2 linked regions of the Bdellovibrio bacteriovorus genome follow. The protein of the gene in region 2 binds, or shares a complex with, the protein of the main gene of each other region. Links are inferred from orthologs where the notes say so. Each region holds a gene or a part of one and is shown on either strand. Other genes may lie near its edges.

Region 1 (9,234 bases), on a different replicon or contig from region 2:
CACCGCCAATACCCAAAGCGCCATCGCTTTTAGAGTCTTGGATCAAGACCAAAACGATCAAAATAAGGGCCGCCAAGATATGCAGAATTCCGATGAAATTTGTCATTTTCTAATTACTCCCGAAGACCCCTGACTATAGGGATAAACCCCGCATTTCGTCCACCCCAAAGTGACTTACCTGGCTCTTGACGCAATAAGTTATTGCGCCTTAAAGTAGAAGAATGAAAAAAATCAGTCTTCTTATCGTATTTTGCTTAAGTATTGTGGCCTGCTCTGAAGAAAGCACGCTGAAGAAAAAAGGTCTTGAGATGGCCGAGAGCAAGTTCACCGAAAACACAAAAGCCGAGGCTCAAGAGGCTCTTTCTAACTCGGAGGTCTTGCAACAAGCTTATTTAGATTTCATGCGTGGTAAATCAGAAATTGAAGTGAGTGACGTCAAAATTCAATCCCCGACATCGGCCGTGGTCTCAACATCCGTAACGACTTATCCGGCAAAATTGCGCAAAACTTTGCTGACCGTAGCCGCAACGGTGGGACGAGATAAAACGCGTCGTTTTAATTTCGGGGATGCCGTGCCTATGGTGGCGGCCCAAATTGGCGTGAAAGCAGAAACAGAAAAACAGCCGTTTGAAGTTTACAAGTTTCAAAAGCAATCCGATAAGTGGATTCCACAAGACTAAGTTTTAAAAAACATTTTTGCAGGATGGAACGATTTGGGTGAGGTCGTTAAATTTTTTAAAGTACCTTAGCCCCAGCAAAGCTTGCGAAGGCCCATCAAAGTGAATTTTGTCTTTAGGATTTCCGGCAAGTCCTGCAGAATCGACAAACCCGGTTTTTTCAAGATTTTTTAAAGACCGATGCATCCCATTTACATAATGGTCTTTGATCAGGGAGTGATCCATCCATTCACGGGACATTTCCCCGGCGATAAACACCGGTGTTTCGGCGTTGCGGTTGGTTAAATCTTTTTGAAAAGCGTGAACAACTTCTTGTAATTGACTTTGGTAAAGGACGCTGCGCGCTTTCCACTGAGGATCTGTGGCGGCAAGTTTAATGTCGGCCTCGCCCTGATGCCAAAGGATGCCAACGACTTTGTTTTCTAAACCAGGTTGCTGCAAAACTTTTTGCGCGGCTGAAATTAGCTGCTGGTAATAAGCTTTTTCTGAGTGCCATTCGGTGATGTTACTGCCACCCACCGCGCCGTTAATAATTAACAAGGCCCGACCTGGAGCCAGTGCTTTTTCAGAATAAATTTTTGCAAAAGGGAGAACGAATCCGCGAATTTTTCGAGGGTTGGTTTGCGCCGGGCTCTTAATGGGTTCTTGGGCGGGTTGATCAGCGATTTTTGAATTTTGCCAGTCCCATTGAAAAATCTTGTGATCTAAAGAGGGGGAGTCTGCGGCTTGTTCGCCAATGCCCCAGCCCGCCGCATTGGATTGGCCGCCAAGAACGAGGATATCATAGCCTTTAAATCCTTCTTCTGCCGACAGGGCAGGAAGGGTCAAGCAAAAATGAATGAGGATAACCAAGAGCCATCGCATTCGGAATTACCAAGCAGTTTTCGTGCTAGCGTGAGCCTAAAACAGGTTGCAGTAAGGGGTTTTTAGGGTGCACCAAAACTGACCAGAGTGCCTTTTTTTGGAGCGATGAGTAGGGCGTAGACAGATCTTCCTCGTGATTTCCAGCACTTAGGGCTGTTAAGTAGGGGCCTTTTCTTTGCAGACTTAGGTGGCATATGAAAAGCACGTTACGCAATACTATTTTATCCCTTATGTTTGTCTTGGCTTGGGTTCCGGCATGGGCTCAGACCCTTGATGAATCTCTCACGGTCACGGAGGTTGAAGAAAAAGTCTTGGAGGTCCCGAAGCTTTCCGAGGAAGCAAAGGCCGATAAGATTTTGATTCGCGTTTCAGACGATCGCGTGTTTGAAGTCGACACTGTTCCCAATGTCGAAGAGATGAAAGCCGCTTTAGGTTTAATTCTTCCCGATAAAGTAAAAGCTGAAATCCTGGCTCGCGGGGGCGTGATTGAAGACGTCAACCCGATGGAAGCCTACGATCAAATGTCTGCTGAAGATAAAGCAAAATTCAAAGAAGCGCGTATGCATTTCTTAAGCAATGCCGCTCGGATTTTAACAAGTTCTCGCATGGTTTTAGGTGCGGGAAGCTTGGTGGGCGATGCGTTTAGTTTTGTAACCGTAAAAGTAAAAAAAGCTTTCGGTAAAGAAGTCGATCAAGGCGAAAAAGTACGTCGCACATTTTCGGAGCGCAGCTATCAGGCGGTTCAATCCGCTCTTAAGGGTATTGACTATAAATTATGGAATCAAGCGCCGATGGTTATTGATTCTAACGAATTCGGATTAAGCCTTTCATTGGGAATCGTTGCGGAAACCGGCGTGCTCAAAAAAGGTGGCGGCGGTGCTGAAGAAATTGGTATCAGCTTAGCCGTGAATAAGTCTAAGCGTGCTTTTGTATTTGAAATTTTCCATAACTCAGAGAGTTTTGATAACACTAAAGCCGCCATTTCTGTTTTGGGAGTGGTTGGTAAAGCGGGCATGACGATGGGTCACCGTGAGGACGCCAGAACTTTAAAGGGCAGCTCTTTTTATCCGCCAGCGGTCCCTGGATTTAGCACCACCTCGTCAGAGTTTTTCGCCGCCGGATTTAGCTCAAGCTTAGGTCTGCCGCCCCCTCCATTAGCGGATCTTATGACGTTTACGAACAAATTTGAGCGTCATGTCTGGATCCGCGTCACCGTGTCACCAATGGTCAAAGGCTTTGTCCGAGTCCAATTTGGTGATGTTCGCGGTTCAATGAAGCTTGTTGCAATGCGATTTGTTGACGTCTTCCACGCAATATCTGACAAAGTCGTTAAGTTGGCGGGAAAGAATCGTCGCTGCTCTGCAGTGTTCCAATAATCCGCTGACCTTCAGTCAGGTCCTAAACAGGGCCTAAATAAGGTGGCGGAATGCGATTTATTGTATTTGAGGGCTTAGACGGCTCTGGCAAAAGTTCACTGATGAAAGCTTTAGAGCAAGAGCTTGAAAAGCGTTCGGTGAAATTTATCCGCACTCGCGAGCCTGGTGGAACCCCGCTGGGTGATGAAATCAGAAATATGATCCTAAGAAAAGAAGGTCCGGCTCCGGTGTCTCGTGCGGAATTGCTTTTGTACGAAGCCAGTCGCGCCCAACTTGTAGAACAAGTGATTCGTCCGGCATTGCAAAACAAAACCTGGGTTCTTTGTGATCGTTTTGCTGCCAGCTCTGTCGCCTTTCAAGGGGGCGGTCGCGGTATTTCTGAAAATGATGTTCATACTTTAAATAGTTTTGCGACCGGCGATTTGAAAGCAGATCTGACGGTTCTTTTAGATCTTTCCGTGGAAGAATCACGCCGTCGTCGTCAAGGGCGAGGTGAGGCTAACGGCGAATCTGAAGATCGCATTGAATCGGAAGCCGATAGCTTTCATGAAAAAGTTCGACAGAGCTTTTTAAAACAAGCGGCGGCCGAACCGAAAACCTGGTTGGTGCTGAATGCGCAGGAAACTCCAGCGCAGCTTTTTGAAAAGTTATTAGCCGCTGTTCAGCAAAGAGGACTTCTGTAAGTGGCACGGCTGCTAGATTTTATTTTAGGTCATCAAGAGATCATCACGAAGCTTGTCAGTTCGTTTGAACAAGGCAAGCCCGGGCAGACCTATTTATTCGTCGGTCCTTCAGGGATCGGTAAAAAGATGACCGCGATGGGTTTAGCGCAAGCTTTGATGTGTCCGCAAAGTCGTCGCGGCTGTGGCAAGTGTCCATCGTGTTTTCGCGTGGCTCAAGGCACTCATGAAGGCTTAAAAATAGTTTCGCCTAGTGGGACGAACATCAAAATGGAGCAAGCTAAAGAAGTTTTAGACTTCTTAAGTTTGCGAAGTCTGAGTGGCAACCGTGTGATCATCATTGATCAAGCTCAATCTTTAAATCCCCAGGCGGCCAATGCCCTTTTAAAAACTTTGGAAGAACCACCGGAAGGTACTTTCTTCTTTTTGATTTCCCCGAGTGTGGCGGGGTTGTTACCGACCATCCGGTCGCGCTCTCGCGTCGTGCAGTTTAAGCCTTTAAAGGCCGAGGATCTTTCTAAAAAGTCCAAAGCTCCGGCGTGGGCCCTGAATGCGGCGGGAGGCAGTTTTGAAAAACTAGCGCAATTGCAAGAGGGTCCGGAGCAAGAGGTGCGTCAAAAAGCGATTGAGCTTTTGACGGTGTTTTTAAATGACCAAGATTTCTTGTTAAGTGAACTGTGGCGTTCCGAATTCAAAGACCGTGCACAAGGAGCTCGCATTGTTAGTTATTGGGCAGGATTCATGAAAGATGCCGTTTATCTGCAAGAAGGTCAAAAGACACAAATCGTGAACTTGGATCAGCCCAGCCTTATTAAGACTTTGGCCGAAAACAGTCGTGAGTTTTTATTAAATCTGATTCAAAAGACCCTGCAAGTCGAGCAATCCTTGTTAGCCCATCGTGATGCCCAGCTGGTGATGGAGGAATTTTACATCACCTCTCGACCTCAATAAAAGTTCCGTGTAAGCTGTCTTACATGGAATGGATCGATATACACGCACATTTAAATATGCTCGAAGAGGGCGTTGAAGCCGCAATTCATAACGCTCAATCGGTGGGGGTTAAAAAAATCATCACCATTGGGACGGATCCTGGCGATCATCCTTTGGTTTTAGATATTGCCCGCAAATATTATCCCGACGTGTATTGCACGTTGGGTGTCCATCCCCATGACGGAAAAGTTTATACCGAAGACGTCGGAAAATTTATCGAGATGCACGCCACAGATCGCGAGGTCGTCGCCGTCGGTGAAATCGGTTTAGATTATTACTACAATCAGTCTCCGGTCGAGGATCAAAAACATGCCTTCCGTGCCCAGCTCGAAATTGCCAAGCTCACCGGTTTGCCAGTCGAAATTCACACTCGTGATGCCGAAGCGGATACGATTGAAATTCTTAAGGAATTCAAAGGCGATGTGCGCGGGGTGATTCACTGTTTCACCGGTACGGAATGGTTAGCCAAAGAAGCTTTAGACGTTGGGTTTAATATTTCCATCAGCGGTGTTGTGACCTTTAAGAATGCCGACAGTCTGCGAGATACAGTGAAAATGTTGCCGGTGGATCGCATTCATGTCGAAACGGACGCGCCATTCTTAGCCCCCATACCCATGCGCGGTAAAAAAAATACGCCCGCTTATGTGTTGCATACGGCAGAGTTTGTGGCGAATTTAAAAGGACTTTCCATTGAGACTCTGTGTGAGCAAACCAAGAAAAATGCTTTAGATATGTTTCCGAAAGTTCAGTGGAACTAAGCAAGTGATTAAACTTCTGTAATAGTGGTCAACTTTACTTACGGGTTGTGTACATGAGGCCCCTTAAGTAGTATCCCTGCGGCATGTCAGTTTTGAGTTTAGGGAAATCAGTTAAACATTATTTTAACTACCGGCGGCGCTTTGAGAGCATCCCGGGATTTACCGAGTTTTACAATACGGAAAATCAAAAATTTTCGATCAATGCTGTCCGCACCCTTTGCAGTTTAGGGGTGGTTCTTTACTCTGCGGTCGGTATCTTAGACTACACGGTCTTTACTGAACACTTCCCACTTTTTATATCCTTGCGAATCGTTTTTGCGCTGGTGACCGGAACCTCACTTCTTTTGACTTTTACAAAATGGGGGAAAGCTCACGCCCTGCATTTGGTTTTCGTTAGCGCGTTGTTTGGCGAACTGTTAATTTCTTTTATGATATCGCAGTTAAGTGGTTGGAGCAGTTTGTATTTCGTGGGGAATATTTTAATCACCAACGCCGTGACAATGTTTATTCCGTGGCGGCCCCGGGTCAACGCGCTTTACTGTGCACTTTCTTTATTGGGATACATTTGCATTGTAGGTTTTTATCATCCATTCGCCATCGAAATGGCGATCCCGGTGACTTTTATGTTCGCCAATAATATCAATTCTTTTTTTTCAAGTCTTGCCAGTGAAAGTGGCCGAATGTCGCAATGGGCTTCTGTTTTAAAAATTGAGCGCCAGCATGAAGAGCTCATCCGCCTTAATGAAACTAAAGAAAGATTTTTTGCTAATATCAGCCACGAACTGCGCACGCCGTTGACGTTAGTCATCAGCCCGCTGGGGGCTTTGGCAAAAAGGGGTGGGGGCTGGGTGTCCCAAGAACTAGTGGCTTCGATGGTGTCAAATGCGCAAAGACTTTTGCGTCAAGTGAACTCACTTTTAGATTTAGGTAAAATTGACTCTCAGGAAATGAAAATCCATCTTGAGGTGGGAAACCTTAAAGATCTTTTGGTGGATCTTCATCGCGCGAGCGTCCCCGGGGCGTATGAACGTGGGATTAATATTGAAATTCAAACGCCCCCAGCGATTGCGAACTCAAAATTCGATTTTGAAAAAGTTGAAACCATTTTGGCCAACTTGATTTCCAATGCGATTAAATTTACGCCCCCGCGAGGGCACATTGTTTTATCTTGTGAACTAAAAAACAATGGTTACGCCCGACTTTCGGTGCGCGACACTGGGCCAGGTATTCCGTTAGAAGAACAGGAAAAAGTGTTTGAGCGCTTCCACCAAGTGGAAGGCGCAAATAAAGAGGCTAGCAAGGGAACGGGGCTGGGTCTTTCTGTCGCGAAAGAACTTATCGAACTTCATAACGGGAAAATTTGGTTTGAAAGCGTGCCTAAGCAAGGAACGACATTTTTCGTGGAAATTCCTTTCTTAGAAACGAAAGAGCCGGTGGCTGATGCCTTTAGTCGCGAGGAATTGCGTGTCACCTTGTTAAGCGATATTGCCCGCGGTGAAGCCGCCTCTGAAATAATTCTGACAGAAGAAAACAAGCGTCGCATGCAACAACGTCGTAAAGATAAGCCGGTGGTTTTATATGTCGATGACAGTGGTGATTTACGTCGTTATGTCGATAGTATCTTAAGCGGATATTACACGGTCCTATTGGCCGAAGATGGAGAGCGTGGGCTGGCAGAGGCGGTGACTTATCATCCGGATCTAATTCTTTGTGATGTGATGATGCCGAAAATGGACGGCTTTGAAATGTGCAAAAGAGTTCGTGAAGACGCGACTCTGAAGTCGACACCGTTGGTGTTATTAACAGCGAACTCTTCACTGGATGCAAAAATCGAGGGCCTAGAAGGTGGCGCGGATGATTATTTAAACAAACCATTTTCTGAGCGAGAGCTTTTGGTGCGTCTTAAGAACTTGATTTCTTTACAAGAAAAAAGTCGCGAACTAAAACAGCAAATGGAAGCCGCAAAACGCTTGCAGATGATGCTCTTACCGCCGTTAACGCAAACTCTTCAGGGTGTTAAAATCGAAGCGATTTATCGGGCGAGCAATAACTTATCGGCCAACTTTTTTGATACCGTAGCGATAGGAAAGTGGATCTATGTTTACTTAGCGGAAGTCGCCGGACGCGGCCTGGCCGCCGCGCAAGTGACTTATTTGGTTCGCGAGATATTTAAAAATACTTTGATCGAAGAAATGGACCTCGATGTTTTGTTTGATCGTGTTCGCCGTGCCTATGTCGCTCGTTTCCCCGAGTTTGATTTGAATTTGCAGATGATGCGAATGAACTCTCTCAATGGCGAGGTAGAATATTTAAGAACAAATGCGGCGAAACCGGCATTATTAAATGAAAAATGTGAAATTCAAGAGGTCGAAGTGCCCCAGACGCCGGCGATTTCTCCGTTGTCCAGTCCAAGCAAATATAAGACCGGTGAGGTGATTCGCTTTAAACTGGCTCGCAACACGAAGCTTTATTCTTACTCAGAGGGGGCGTATCACTTTAAACTTTCGTCGCAACGGGAATTTGGCCATGGTCGGCTTTTAAGAACTTTTGCGGGCACGCATATTTTAGAATGGCCAGAAGGTCTGACCGAAACTTTGCAATCTGAAAATGATGGCCAAGACAGCTTCAGTGAGGACATCACGATCTTGCGTATTAGTTTTCAGGACAGCACCTGGAGTGCTGCCGCCAGCGTTCCCTTTCGTTAGGCTCAAAAATGGGGGACTGTCTAAGTTTGAGACAGCTCTGATGATCTGTAATCCCGTATAGACGTTATGGGCCTTTAGATTTCGGGCACGAAGTTTGGAAGTATTCTGGCGGATTAAAACCCCAGGAGATTTTATGAAGCGTTCCTTACTCGCGGGTAGTTTATTTGTCATCACTTTGGCGCAAAGCCTGGCACTCGCCCAATTGGTGGATCTTCCGGATCCAGGTGGCGATACCGGCGGTCAGACCCAAGTGACTCCTCACAATCAGGCAACACCGCAAACGCAAACTCAGTATGCGGGTATTTTGCGGGTGGGGTCGATTTCGCGTAAAACCGGCGGGACCTTATATAAGGTTGATTTTGCGACGGCCGTTCGCTTGCAGCGCTTGGATGTTCGCGTTTCTTCAAATCGGGTTAAGATTTACTCTGCAACCCTTGTGACCACTTCAGGTAATAAAATTTCTGTTCGTCAGTTAAGCACGTCGGCGGTGTTAGAAACCAATGCCGTGGTGAATTCAGAAAATATCACGCTGAATGAAAACGTGGCTTCGATTGAGATTCTGATGGAAGCCTATGGTGGCGAAGCTGACGTGATTTTGACGGCGCTGGCCTCTTCAGATGTGCCCAAGATGTCTTTGCGCCAGGAAGTGAAGCCCCAAACTCCCGTCGTGGTTACGCCGACGATGCCAGAAGATTCCTATAATCCCGACACCTATGAGCCTGAAGATCCGACCGTGAATGATTCCTACAGTCCTGGTAACGGCAGCGTTATCTATTACGGAAGTGCGAAATTCAGACCGGGCATGAGAGTTTTACTGGCTTGTGACCGCAAATGTTCTTACATCCAGTGGGTGACGACGGTGGTGCAAAATTTAGGGCGCGGTTATATTTTGATCGAGGGCGGACGTACCGTGTCTGCGAATGATTTGTCGGCCGCGACTCAATGTTACGGATCTTTCTGTGTGAATGATCGTGTTTCCTCTGACGGTTATGAGGGCGTGATCTCGATGATATTTGAAAATGGAACGGCGGCGGTTCGCCGAGTTGTGGACGGCTATGAGTTCTTGGAAGAGGTGGGATATTTAACAAAGCTTAGTAGATATGAGCCCGCGCCGATCCCACAAGTGCAATTTCAACAATGCACCAGCAATAATGAATTTTGTACTGGGGATACGGTCCGCTATC
Region 2 (6,836 bases):
TTCAATTCTCATAATGTCGGCAGGTTCTTCGACCACGCAGATCGATTCGTCGCTGCGATGAATATCATCACAATAACGGCAAAGCTCTGTATCGGTGTAATTAAAGCATTGAGGACAATCGTGAACTTCGGCTTTCACTCGTAAAAGAGCTTCGCTCAAACGTTCCGGATACTGATTTTCTGCTCTTAAAATAAAATACGCCAAGCGCTGAGCCGTCTTAGGCCCGATCCCGGGAAGACGACTGAGCTCGTGGGTTAGTTTTTCTAAAGCAGATATATGAAGCATTAATTAAAACATTCCTGGAATGTTTAATCCGCCAGTGATTTTTTCCATCTCTTTAGCGGAAGTGTCTTTAGCGGTTTTCATCGCTTCGTTCACAGCTGTAACGATCAAATCTTGAAGCATTTCAACGTCGCCAGATTTCATAACTTCAGGATCCACAGTCAAAGAAAGGATTTTGTGATCACCGTTAACTTTTACTTTAACTGCGCCGCCACCAGAAGCTGCTTCGTATTCTTTCGTCGCAAGTTCTTCTTGGGTCTTTTTCATTTTCATTTGCATTTGATTGGCTTGTTTCATCAACTGAGCCATTCCGCCAGGCATACCCTTCATGTTATCTCCCTGCGCCGTTGCGCTTAATTTCTACGATGGATTTGATATTGCCCTTAAAGACATCTTGGGCGGCTTTCACCATCGGATTTTCGACAATCTTAGTGCGAAGTTCATCTTCGGCTTGTTGCACTTTTTTTTGTTGCAAAGCTTGGGCTGATTCTCCGACCTGATCGCGACTCATCAATACTTCAAAAGAATACCCAGCACCCCAGTAGGAATCAATAAATCCCTGCAACTTTTTACGCACCTGAGTGTCGGCCATTTGTTCTTTCAAAAAGGCCAATTTAGCCGGAACGCCCAGGCTTAAAAGCTTGCCTTCTTCTTTCACGAACAAAAGGTTTTCCACTTTAGCCGCAAAGAGTGCGTCATCCTGGCGCAAAAGCTCCACGAAGTTGACCCATTTTTCAGAAGAAGTTGAGCCGGTTGCTAATTTGGGGGGAGCGGGCGTCTCGGCCACAGGCGAAGGTGTCGCCGGAGCTGCGGGCTTGTCCGCGGGGGCATTTGTGGGGGAAGAAGCTTTGGCATGAGCAGCTTTATTTTCTAAAACCGCCTTCATTTTGTCTAAACCACGAGGAACTTCAGGCACCTTCTGAGATTCTTCTAAACGAGCATGACCTTTGGTGACTGGATTTACCGGCGGAATGTAAGGCCGGGCCCCACCTGCGCTGTGAGAGGTTACGCCACTTAAAAGACTTTTTAGGTCCACTAACTTAGGTGCAGAGGCCATACGTAATAAGGTGACTTCTAAAACAATGCGAGGATCTTGCGCGCGCGGAATATCGTTGCCACCCTTAAGAGCCATGTCGAAAAGCATGTGGATATCTTCTTCAGAAAGGCGCGCCGCCATTTCTTTTAAAGCTTGAAGCTCAGAATCCGGCATTTCTAAAATATCCACCGCTTGAGTTTCAGAAACTTTCACCAGCAAAAGACTGCGAATAGATTCTAACAAGTCTTGCGAAAACAAATGCGGCTCAAATCCTGCGGTGGCGATTTTTTCAATCACCTTCATGATGCTTTGAGTGCTGCGATCTACGAGCGCATTTAAAGTTTCAAACAGCAAGGCGCGATCCGTAAGACCTAAGATTTCAACGACACTAGCACGAGTCAAAGGACCATTAGCAAATGTGATGACTTGATCTAATAAGCTTTGTGAATCGCGCATGGATCCGTCACCTTGACGGGCAATAATCCAAAGCGCTTCTTCTTCAGCCGGAACACCTTCGCGCTCGGCGATCACTCGTAAGTGCTCTGTGATCTGACGAGTACTGATGCGACGGAAATCAAAGCGTTGGCAACGAGACAAAATCGTCTGAGGAATCTTATGAACCTCAGTTGTCGCCATAATGAAAATCACGTGGGACGGTGGCTCTTCCAAGGTTTTCAAAAGTGCATTAAATGCACTTGTAGAAAGCATGTGAACTTCGTCGATGATATAGATTTTGTATTTACCGGTTGCTGGCATAAACGCCACGGTGTCGCGAAGTTCACGAATGGCATCAACACCATTGTTGGAGGCTCCGTCGATTTCCATAACGTCAACACTAGTGCCGGCCGCAATTTCTTGGCACGAAGTACACTCGTTACAAGGAGTGAAGTTTACGGCATTGGGGCAACGCAAAGCTTTGGCTAAAATACGCGCTGAAGAAGTTTTTCCGGTTCCGCGAGGACCTGTGAAAAGCAAAGCGTGTGGCAAGCGACCATTTTTTAAGGCATTGTTCAGTGTTTGGGTAATATGGTTTTGTCCGACAACGTCGGTGAAGGATTGGGGACGCCATTTTCGTGCAATCACCTGATAAGACAAAGTAACCCCTCAAAAAACCACATAAAAAGAGAAAAAAGTGGCCGAGCACCCCATATCACATAGACTCTCGAGTACCGTTGCTTCCTTCCGGACCTAGCGGGATTCGTCAAGGGTGCTATTGTATGGGACCCGGCCAAGCGCAGGTCTATCGCACCCCCTCTGAGATTACATTAGATAACTCACTGCATATATTCCATGGCTACCATTTTGACAGTGAAGAAAAACAGCCTGTATTCGCAATGGCTTGTCTTAGACAAAATCGCCTTTTTCCCTCTATTGACGCTCATGACAAGGTGCTCTAAAAACCCCTTTATGAATCATTTAGTTAAACTTAAATTCGTATTCCTTATGGTGATCTTTTTGGCCTCGGGTGCGGCTTTCGCCCAAAAATCCAAAATCACTCAAGACAGTCTCCGTCGCCAAGCTTTACAAGCATCCGCGAAAGAATGGTTTGAAAGAAACTATCTTCCACGCGTAGCAAATGTCTTAAACCCTATTGAAAGTTACAGTGTGTCCGTCACGGAACAAGCCAATGTTTTACCTCCCGATCTTGGGGGGCCTTTGAACTATGTCCAAGTGATTGTTGAAGGACGCATTTCTGGTTGGAATTATTCTCGTTATCACAGCCACGGCAGTTTTTCTCGTTTCCCTGAATATGGTTGGGCTCAGTGTATCTTAAAACAAAAGTTGTGGGCGCATATCAATGCCGAAGGTCGCCCGACAAAACTTATGAAAAACCAAGCCGCCAGTTCTTTAGTGGCTTGTGGTTCTTCCGGATTTTTTCCTCCCGAATATCATGGCATCCAGCGTCCTAGATTCTAATTGTTTCGAGTTAGGAAACGCCTAGCTCGTCAATTCACTTTTCTTTGTACAGCCGCATGCTAGGATAAGCTCACTCGATCATGAGGAGTTTAAAATGAAAAAGTTTGCGGTTATTTTCTTAATGCTTCCTTTCTTGGCTCAAGCTCAAAGCGTCGGTATCAAAGACATTCCGGCCGATGGCGAAGCTGAAACTACAATCGAAATTAAAAAAGGTAAAAACACTCAAAAAAAATTCGAAGTCGTCACTAACGAAGACGAAATCGAAGGAGATGCGGCGCCACTTTTAAAAGATGCGCGCGTAAATTGGAAAAAGGCTTGTGCTGATTGGAAGTCAGAAACCAAAGCTTTGAACAAAGAAAACCAAGTGATCTCTTTAAGCTGCGGCAAAATGGAATGCGCGACGGTTTCGATGGAATCGACTTGTCAGTCTAAAGCTAAATACACGGTTAAAGTTCAAGTTCAGTAATTAAATAAAAAAACGGCCCATTTCATAGGGCCGTCGTATTCGAAATTTAAACTTGTTGATTAGCGAGGACCGCAAAAAGAGGTCTTTTGTTTAAATCCGCCTGGTTGTGGGGTGGTGTAAAATCGGCAGATGTCATAACCTTGAGATTTAATATACATCGCAAGCTCTCTGACTTTTTCAATCGGCATGGCAGGGTTGCGTGATAAGATCCATCCGTAATCGCGAGAAGGGTGACCGACGACGACGTATTGATAGTTCGGATCTAATTTGATGATCCAGTACTTACCACCGAAAAGATAAACCCAACGACCGCCAATGTTAGCAAATGTGACTTTAAGTTTCGCATTTGTTTGGTTATCAACGACTTTAGCGCGTCCTTCGGCGGAATCACGTGATCCATCTTTGGTGGCGCAAGAGTTTAAGACTTTTACTTCACCACTAGGAATGATTTCGTATTCTGCCGTCGTGTTGCCTACGCATTGTTTTTGAAAGGATTGAGGAATTGATCCGATTTCATACCATTTGCCTTGATAGCGGGTCAGATCCACATGATCGACCACGGGAAGGTCTTTCGCTAAAGCGAATCCCGCAAATAATCCAAAGCTGATAGAAAATAGAACAGAATAAATGAGCAGTTTCATATCGACTCCTTTTCGTCAGAAATAGGTTTCGCCGGTTTTTCTCACAGAATCCAATTTCGAACAAGATAGGTGCCAAAAAACAGAAAAAAAGCCACGGCTTTTGGGGCCGTGGCTTTAATTTTTTTAATGATTCTTAAATACTAAAGCGCCAAAGCTTTCTTTAAATTCTCGTCAAGTTTAGCTAAGAACGGTTCCGTGTTCATGTATTTATCATTTGGAACTTTGTCGCCATAAATGCAGACGGCCAAATCTTTTGTCATGAAACCAGCTTCAACCGTTTCGACACATACTTTTTCTAAAGTTTGAGAAAACTTCACAAGATCCTTATTGCCATCCAAGTTCCCGCGGTGCTCTAAACCACGAGTCCATGCAAAGATAGAAGCAATTGGATTTGTTGAAGTCGGTTTGCCTTGTTGGTGCTGACGATAGTGACGAGTCACCGTTCCGTGAGCGGCCTCTGCTTCCATTGTTTTACCATCTGGAGTTACAAGGACCGAGGTCATTAAACCAAGAGAACCAAAACCTTGAGCAACAGTATCTGATTGAACGTCACCATCGTAGTTCTTACAAGCCCATACGAAGTTACCATTCCATTTCAATGCCGAAGCCACCATGTCGTCGATCAAGCGATGCTCGTAAGTGATGCCCGCAGCGTCGAATTTCGCTTTGAATTCTTTTTGGTAAATGTCTTCAAAGATATCTTTGAAACGACCATCGTATTTTTTTAGGATGGTGTTTTTAGTCGAAAGATACAAAGGCCATTTTTTAGAAAGTGCTTGGTTAAAGCAAGAACGTGCAAAACCGCTGATAGATTCATCCGTGTTGTACATTGCCATCGCAACGCCATCGCCTTTGAAGTTGTAAACTTCATGTTGGATCTTTTCGCCGTTTTCACCTTCGAAAGTGATCGTCAATTTACCTTTGCCTTTGGTTACAAAATCAGTTGCGCGGTATTGGTCACCGAAGGCGTGACGACCGATACAGATGGGCGCTGTCCAATTAGGAACTAGACGAGGGACGTTTTTGCAGATGATAGGTTCACGGAAAACAGTACCGTCTAAAATATTACGGATGGTACCGTTAGGTGATTTCCACATTTGTTTAAGTTTGAATTCAGTTACGCGGGCTTCATCAGGCGTGATCGTCGCGCACTTAATACCAACGTTGTATTTTTTGATCGCTTCTGCGGCGTCAACAGTCACTTGATCGTTTGTAGCATCACGATGTTCCATTCCCAAATCGAAATACTTAATGTCGATTTCAAGGTAAGGAAGAATCAATTTTTCTTTGATGAATTTCCAGATAATGCGAGTCATTTCATCGCCGTCAAGTTCAACGACGGGATTTGCAACTTTGATTTTTTTCATTGTCGTTCCTTTGTCTTATTTTAAAGCAAAGAAAATATAACAACGAAGGGCGCCAAGGCCAAAGAAAATATGCGGTCGACCTAGTCAGTCACGGCTTTGCCGCAAAATTACTGAGGGGCAAACTTCAAGTAAGGACGGCCCTGAAATGATTTAAGCTCTAAGCAGTGACCGGCAAACCCATAGTTCGCGGCCCCTTTCACCAAGGTGACTTTGCAATCAAATGATCCTGTTTTGTCCTCGGCCTTTTTGGAGTCTGTGGCATCTGCCAACACTTTGATAATGCCTTGTTCGTAAGATGCCGGAACGGTAACTTGCGCGGTCAGGCGGTGAGCTTTGTGATAGCAGTCTTGACGCAAAGTCAGGGTACCGGATTTAAACTCCAAAGCGATCTTAAAAAAGAATTCATCGGCTGATTCAAACATTTCCCATCGGCCTTCGGGGCTGGTCAAATTTGAAGCCGCACTTCCACATAAGCCGTAATCCGTCGTGTTCTTGCGTTGTCCCGCAGGTTTTTGGGGGGTTGCACCGCCGCCATTTCCAGTTCCACCAGGTTTGGCGACACGTGAATCGTCCCCTTGCTGAGAGCAAGCCAATAAACCAAAAAGCGCAATGACCAACACCAAATGCTTCATGAATATCCTCGATATGAATAAGCTTCTGATCCTTCTTCGTACGGGTCAATAAAAGCGCCTAACTCAACTCGTCATTCGGGCTCGCCCTAGGTCCGGTCCAGCAAAGTTGTAATCAAATCTTGATTTAAGGGAGGTGGGCTCTTTTCCGAAAAAAAGTTCATGAAACAAACACCGCCATTTCATGAGCAAGAAACGGCCCGCTTAGCCGAGCTTCGACGTTATAAAATTTTAGATACAGATCCTGAAGAGCTGTATACCAACATCGCAAACCTGGCGTCGCAAATCTGCGAAACGCCGATTTGTGCGGTGAGCTTTGTGGATAAAGATCGTCAATGGTTTAAAAGCAGCGTGGGACTTGAGGTCCAGGAGATTCATCGCGAGACGGCTTTTTGTGCTTACACTATTTTGCAAGACGATCTGTTAGAAGTAGAGGATGCGACAAAAGATGAGCGCTTCGCCGAAAATCAACTAGTGACAGATGACCCGAATATTCGC

What was found.
Region 1: the proteins of dnaX (region 2) and holB are in contact, whole or in part, in a cryo-EM structure (PDB 8GIZ), measured with the Escherichia coli proteins. The link is inferred for Bdellovibrio bacteriovorus from one-to-one orthologs.

The regions. Positions count from the first base shown.
Region 1 is NZ_LUKE01000006.1:139,704-148,937, forward strand. Bases 2,658-5,574 are described here. They hold holB (DNA polymerase III subunit delta'), read left to right. Parts: upstream 2,658-3,600; coding sequence 3,601-4,548; downstream 4,549-5,574. Other genes in these bases: AZI86_RS17545 (hypothetical protein), read left to right, coding at 2,658-2,917; tmk (dTMP kinase), read left to right, coding at 2,968-3,600; AZI86_RS17560 (TatD family hydrolase), read left to right, coding at 4,572-5,345; AZI86_RS17565 (ATP-binding protein), read left to right, coding at 5,429-5,574. Outside these bases: preprotein translocase subunit SecG, read right to left, coding at 1-106; AZI86_RS17535 (hypothetical protein), read left to right, coding at 222-680; AZI86_RS17540 (sialate O-acetylesterase), read right to left, coding at 684-1,505; more of AZI86_RS17545, read left to right, coding at 1,736-2,657; more of AZI86_RS17565, read left to right, coding at 5,575-8,050; AZI86_RS17570 (beta-sandwich domain-containing protein), read left to right, coding at 8,184-9,234. UniProt on the Escherichia coli protein: Part of the beta sliding clamp loading complex, which hydrolyzes ATP to load the beta clamp onto primed DNA to form the DNA replication pre-initiation complex.
Region 2 is NZ_LUKE01000001.1:1,143,165-1,150,000, reverse strand. The notes cover bases 14-2,916. They hold dnaX (DNA polymerase III subunit gamma/tau), read right to left. Parts: upstream 2,414-2,916; coding sequence 614-2,413; downstream 14-613. Other genes in these bases: AZI86_RS05605 (hypothetical protein), read left to right, coding at 2,726-2,916; AZI86_RS05620 (YbaB/EbfC family nucleoid-associated protein), read right to left, coding at 289-612; recR (recombination mediator RecR), read right to left, coding at 14-285. Outside these bases: more of recR, read right to left, coding at 1-13; more of AZI86_RS05605, read left to right, coding at 2,917-3,235; AZI86_RS05600 (hypothetical protein), read left to right, coding at 3,330-3,701; AZI86_RS05595 (lipocalin family protein), read right to left, coding at 3,761-4,342; AZI86_RS05590 (NADP-dependent isocitrate dehydrogenase), read right to left, coding at 4,483-5,709; AZI86_RS05585 (hypothetical protein), read right to left, coding at 5,817-6,341; AZI86_RS05580 (GAF domain-containing hybrid sensor histidine kinase/response regulator), read left to right, coding at 6,501-6,836. UniProt on the Escherichia coli protein: Part of the beta sliding clamp loading complex, which hydrolyzes ATP to load the beta clamp onto primed DNA to form the DNA replication pre-initiation complex.